2 regions of the Bacillus sp. MN7755 genome follow, and region 2 is predicted to be linked to the other one. Evidence: a T-box and tRNA genes for the amino acid it is inferred to sense, from the RefSeq annotation. Region 2 holds a T-box; the other holds one or more tRNA genes.
What was found. The T-box of region 2 lies ahead of ileS (isoleucine--tRNA ligase). A T-box ahead of a tRNA ligase gene usually reads a tRNA of that ligase, here a tRNA-Ile.

Region 1: it has a tRNA-Ile gene. The T-box ahead of ileS (isoleucine--tRNA ligase) is inferred to sense a tRNA for this amino acid. The anticodon was not compared.

What each region holds. Positions count from the first base shown of each region.
Region 1 is NZ_BTRL01000026.1:138,245-141,675, forward strand. It holds gene ispG (flavodoxin-dependent (E)-4-hydroxy-3-methylbut-2-enyl-diphosphate synthase) at 1-104, opposite strand, end outside; gene ACYVEC_RS26090 (hypothetical protein) at 269-634, opposite strand; gene ACYVEC_RS26095 (DUF1189 domain-containing protein) at 706-1,464, opposite strand; tRNA gene ACYVEC_RS26100 (tRNA-Ile) at 1,706-1,779, shown strand; gene sodA (superoxide dismutase [Mn]) at 2,001-2,612, shown strand; gene ACYVEC_RS26110 (MFS transporter) at 2,729-3,431, shown strand, end outside.
Region 2 is NZ_BTRL01000015.1:201,055-204,485, forward strand. It holds gene ileS (isoleucine--tRNA ligase) at 1-1,600, opposite strand, end outside; T-box leader at 1,654-1,893, opposite strand; gene ACYVEC_RS17650 (bacteriocin-processing peptidase family protein) at 1,986-3,431, opposite strand, start outside.

The sequences.
Region 1 (3,431 bases), on a different contig from region 2:
TCATGTGTTTTTGTTGTTGTCATACTTTGTATAATTAATTCATTATTACCGCCAATTGTTAAATTACCGACTTTAACTGGACGTGTTTTTGTACGATGAGTCATTTCATTCACGAATAGATCGCTCTCCTTATAAAAGAAGTTTCTTATTTAGTCCCTTATATCAATGATAGTATACGTGATACAGGGCTACAGAAACCGAAGTGCTCGGTTTCACTTTTACTATTGTATCAGCGCCTTTATGTAATTGACAAGGATTAAGTGATTGCTTATTGATATAAAGGGAATTTATAAGACTTTCCAATTTGTATTTTTGTAGCAGATGTACTTTTGTTTAGTTCTTTAAAGTCATCAATTACCTTTTCAATAGAAGGGATTTTTTTCTTGTTAATTTGTTCGGTTATAGAAAGAACTGTTTCACCTGTTTTGACTTCAATTGTTTTATAAGTTACATTTGTTTCTTTTTCTGCTTTGTTCTCTTTATTTTGTTTTGTATCTGTATTTTCTTGTTTTATCGTTTGGGCTGCATTTGTTTTTTTATATGAACTTAACATCGGTAAAGTGCCGATTTTTATATCGTAATAAAATATATAACCAAGAACAAGCACGAATAAGAATATACCTAATCTCTTCATATTCTTCACTCCTTTGCTAGGAATATATGCTTGTCCAAAAAAAAAATGCCTATTTAGGCATTTTTTCGGTCTTATTTTTCTTTCGGTTTTGGAACTTCTTTAATCGTTAAGTATAGAACAATTAAAACAACTGCGATATAAATGAATGTTGAACCAGGTACAACGATTTTGAATAAATCCATAATCATAAAGAAGATTGTTGGAATTGTGTAGCTGTAAGCAGTTAACGTCCATACTTGCTTATAAGATAATTTACGTTGACCACTCATAGCAGAACCTATAAACGCAAGTAAAGTAATTCCTAAGAAAGTAATAAACAATTGGAATAGGTATACTAACACGCCGATAACGGCTAGTAAAATTGGATAAATACTATCGAATACAGAAATGAAATCTTGCAAATCCTTTTTCTCAAGAGATGTCCCTAATAAATCATTATAGGAGTATGTTTGTGTTTGACCATTTCCTATAGAAACTACTTTATCTTTTAAAATAAATAAACCAGTTTTATTTTGATATTTTTCGATATCTGTTGTATTTGGATCAAATACGAAAAGAGCATCTCCCTCTTCTTTTTGAATAGGTTGTTCAATATCAGCTTTTAGTTCACCATTTTCGATTTTAAAATCAGGTAAATCTTTTTCAATTGCTTGATTTACCATGGTCACACTATCTTGGATAAAGCTACCGTAAAAGAATGTTCTTGGGATAGTAGTGATTAGACAAAGTAGCATAATATACAAAATGGTTTTTCCGATTTTTTGAAAACGGAATAGCGCCATATCTTTAGGCGAATATACGCTTTTGGCTAATTGGGTAAATATGGACATAGATTCACTTCCTTTATGTATGTATAAAATCATTGTAACGTAGGAATCTAGGGAATCTCAAGATATATTATATTTACATATAGTGGAGATAACTAAATTTCTTTTATTAATTTTCTTCTTTTAAATGAGAAAAATACAATTGACACTTTTCTTTTCTATATGGTAAATTTATCTTACATTTCTTAAAGGATATATCCGATAGGAATTCCTTTATTTGAAGTATTGTTACATACATAATTGTGGACCCTTAGCTCAGCTGGTTAGAGCAGACGGCTCATAACCGTCCGGTCGTAGGTTCGAGTCCTACAGGGTCCATATCCATTTCACATGTTTATTATGTCAGCAGGAAGCTTCCTTGTAGAAGGGAGCTTTTTTTATGAAATATATGAGCATTTTAATTGAAAAGAAGTGGGAATTTTGCTACTTTAATGATAGCAAGACAATGTGATTTATTTGTTTGCACCCTATGGCAATTAGGGTAGAATGAAGTTGTATGTCACTTAAGTGGCAATACATAAACTGGGAGGAATATAACAATGGCAAAACACGAATTACCAAATTTACCTTATGCGTATGATGCTTTAGAGCCTCACTTTGACAAAGAAACAATGAACATCCATCATACTAAACACCATAACACGTACATCACAAACTTAAACGCTGCTTTAGAAGGTCATGCAGAATTAGCTGACAAAAGCGTAGAAGAATTAGTTGCAAACTTAAACGAAGTACCAGAAGCAATCCGTACAGCAGTACGTAACAATGGTGGTGGACATGCTAACCACACATTCTTCTGGACAATCTTATCTCCAAACGGCGGCGGACAACCAGTAGGTGAACTTGCAACTGCAATTGAAGCGAAATTCGGTAGCTTCGATGCATTCAAAGAAGAATTCGCAAAAGCTGGCGCAACTCGCTTCGGTTCTGGTTGGGCTTGGTTAGTAGTAAATAATGGTGAGTTAGAAGTAACAAGCACGCCAAACCAAGATTCTCCTCTAACTGAAGGTAAAACTCCAGTTATCGGTTTAGATGTTTGGGAACATGCTTACTACTTAAATTACCAAAACCGTCGTCCAGACTACATCGGTGCATTCTGGAACGTTGTAGATTGGAACGCTGCTGAAAAACGTTACCAAGAAGCAAAATAATTGTAATAATGATAGAAAAAGCTAGGAGAGTGCTCCTAGCTTTTTTCTATGCTTTCCTTTTACATAATTGGGCTTGTCTTTGGAAGACTAGAACATGAAGTAAAGGAGAGTTGTGTATGAAGTGGAAACATATAATTGGTGACGTTGAAGTGAATCGGGATTTAGTGTTATTGCTCCTTATTGGAGGTTTATACACGCTCGCAATTTCTTTATCGAATACGTTTGTTAACATTTATTTATGGAAACAAACACAAAATTATGTGAATCTTGGCTTGTATAATTTGGCCAGCGTTGTATTACAGCCTCTCACATTTCTTATAGGTGGGAAATTAGCGAAGCGTATTGATCGCTCAATCTTGTTAAGAATAGGCGTAGGAACGTTAGCGATTTTTTTTATCGTTGTTTTAGTAGCCGGAAAAAGCGCTTCTCACTATATTTTATTAATGGGGGCTCTTTTAGGAGTTGGATATGGTTTTTACTGGCTCGCGTTTAACTTATTAACATTTGAGATTACAGAACCAGAAACAAGAGATTTCTTTAACGGGTTTCTTGGACTTCTTACATCCTTCTCTGGCATGATTGGACCGATAGCAGCTGGATACACAATTTCGCGTATGGAAAAATGGAGTGGCTATACGGTCATATTCTTTCTTTCATTAGTGCTATTTGCAATCGCTGTTGTTTTAAGCTTTTTTTTATCTAAGAGAGAATGTGAAGGTAGCTATGAGATCACGCAAGTTTTGAAAGAGCGACGAATTGATAAAAATTGGGGAAGAATTACACGTGCTCATTTTTTCCAAGGATTGAGAGAGGGAACAT
Region 2 (3,431 bases):
TTTCAAACGGATAATGATATTGCGCAAATGGCATGGAACCACTATCAAACCAAACATCAATTACTTCTGGTGTACGATTCATTGTACTTCCGCATTTTTCGCAGCAAACTTGCACTTCATCTACATACGGCTTATGCAATTCTAAATCTTCCGGTGTTTCTTTCGTACTATGCTTTCTTAAATCAGCAATGCTTTTCGGTGCGAATTGATGATCGCAATTTTCACATTCCCAAATATTTAATGGTGTTCCCCAATATCTATTTCGGCTAATATTCCAGTCCACCATGTTTTCTAAAAACTTACCAAAGCGTCCATGTTTCATATGATCTGGATACCAAGTAACAGTATCGTTATTTTGTAAAAATGTTTCCTTAATTGCAGTCGTTCGGATTAACCAACTCTCTCCTGCATAATAAAGAAGCGGTGAATCACAACGCCAGCAATGCGGGTAACTATGTTCATACTTTTCTTTATGGTATAGTAAACCTTCCTTCGCTAAATAACGAACGATATCTACGTCACAATCTTTTACAAATTTACCTTTCAAAAATGGTACTGCTTCTGTATACTCACCTTTCTCATCTACAACATGTAAGAATGACAATCCTTCACTTTGAACGACTCTATAATCGTCTTCCCCATATGCTGGAGCGATATGAACAAGTCCTGTACCACTATCTGCCGTTACGAAATCTGCTCCGATTACACGGTAACCATTTGTAACTTCTTTCATTGGAAACGGTGCTGTATAAGAAGTATTTAATAATTCTTCCCCTTTATGAACAGATAGTACTTCATAGTTTTCTTTTAATACATCTTGCACACGTTCTTTCGCAACAATGTATACATGACCTTCTTGTTTCGCTTTAACATATTCCATATTTGGATGTACAGCGAGTGCAACATTTGCTGGAAGTGTCCAAGGTGTTGTTGTCCAACCTAGGAAATATTCATTTTCACTATCTTTTACTTTAAACTTAACTGTTGCACTTAAATCTTTTACTGTTTTATACCCTTGTGCAACCTCATGTGAACTTAGTGAAGTTTGACAACTTGGGCAATATGGTGAAACTCTATGCCCTTTATACAATAATCCTTTTTCATGAATCGTCCCTAAAATATGCCATACACTTTCGATATATGGATTCTTTAACGTAACGTATGGATCATCCATATCTACCCAATAACCGATACTTTCAGTGAATTCACGCCACTGCTTCTCGTATGTGAATACACTCTCTTTACACTTCTTAATAAATGGCTCAATTCCATACTCTTCGATTTCATGTTTACCAGAAATACCGAGTTGCTTCTCAACACCTAATTCTACAGGCAAACCGTGTGTATCCCATCCCGCTTTTCTTAACACTTTATAACCAGCCATCGTTTTATATCTTGCTACTACATCTTTAATTGTTCGTCCAAGTGCATGACCTACATGCGGTAGTCCGTTCGCCGTTGGTGGTCCTTCATAAAACACAAAAGATTGTGCGCCTTCTCGATTCTGAATTGATTGCTCGAAAATGCTTTGCTCGTTCCACTGTTTACGAATACGTGTTTCTCTCCCTACAGCTGACTCTTTTACATCTACTTTCTTCATCTACAATCACTCCTTTGAATATTTTAAAGCACACAAAAAACCCGTCCCTATGAAGTAGGGACGGGTTTACCCGCGATACCACCCTAATTCTATTAGCTCTTCACTAATAGCACTTAGCAACGTACTATCATACGTGTTCTTTGTAACGGTAGACATCCGTCCGGGCTTACTCACTTTCAGCCTCGGCTCCTCGGAGATGATTTTCAAATAACGTCTGCACACCGGCTTTCAGCAACATACCGGCTCTCTGGGGAACAGTACACTATTTTACTCTTTCTCGTCTTCAGATTTGTATACTTTGTTAAAAGCTATTTTATTCCATCGGGCAATAAATTGTCAACTAATTCAAAATATATTTTCACTCTTTTTCCCTATTCGTATACAATTACTTTTCAAATTCTCGCAATGCTGCTAAGTTTTCATCATCCTCGATAAGTTCAGCGAAAAATCCTGACTCATCCTCACGAAGTACAATTTCAAGCTCTTCTTTCGCCTCTTCCATTCTGTTTAACTGTGCTAAATAACAAGCACGATCGTATCTTGCTAACAAATCACTCTCATCAATTGTTAATACTTCATTTGTTATTTTTTCTGCCTTTATCGTTTGTCCGGCACCATGATACGAAGATGCTAAAGAAAGCAGAATTGCGGTTTCATTTGGATGGTGTATACAAGCATTTTTCAATACATGAATTGCCTCTTCAAACCTTTCTTGACTTTGATACATTTCTCCTAAAGCAAGAAACGCTCTACTTACAAACGGTGTTTGCTCCGTTAATTGTAAGGTAATCTTTTCTGCTTTTCTTACTTCTCCTGCTTTAAAGAAGACTTGTGCTTGCAGAAGAAGGGTATCATAATCATCTGGTAACTCTCGAACCATTTGCTTCGTTAATTCCGAAGCATCTCGTAACATATCTTCCCCCTCACACTCTATGAAAAGATTTACAAGTTGCTTCGCTACATCGTAATCCCATTTATGTTCTAACGATGTTTGCAATACATCTACTGCTTCTTTATACATCGCCACATTCTCGTAAAATAGTGCAAATCGCTGCGCTGCCATACTATTTTTCGAATTTAGCTTTAAGGAAATTTCATATAAATCAATGATTGTAGTAATAATCGAAATTTCTTTCGCACGGTTTTTCATACGATAAAAAGCTCTCGTAAATATGGATTTTTTCGGCTGTTCATTTTGTTGACGTTCAATCCATCTTTCTGTAACCGCAGATGCAGCATACATAAATGCCATACTTCTTTCTACTTTTTTCACTTTTAATGTATGAAGAAAATCTCGTATGTTAGACAATTTCTTATGTTGTTCTATCGCTTTTACATATACATCAAATATACGTTCATTCTTTACATCTTTTTGTATCACTTTCATTGCAATTTCAATCGCTTTTGCATTTCTATTTTTCACTAATACTTTTGCATAATGATATAGAACTTCTGTATGCTCACCATCTACTTGTAGTGCTTCTTCAATCTGCGCTTGTTCTTTATCTATTTCATCCATCGCTCCATATACGTAGGCAATCGCATCTAATCGCCATATTTCAGGTACTTCGTCTGCTAATTGTTCCAGTTCAGTCAGCAACTCTTCCTGAAGATTCATCTCTACTGAAAGCTGTGCCAAATATTCCATATTAATATGCAGCGGCTCTTCTTTCATTGCCTGAACCATATGACTTTGTTCTTTAGAGCGGTTTTCTTCTTTTTCGTATATTTCTGCAAGCTGTAAATGTACACCTACGAAATTCCCATCAAGCTCTAAACATGTTTCATACGCTTGTTTTGCTTCCACCAATTGCCCTAATGCCATAAGTGT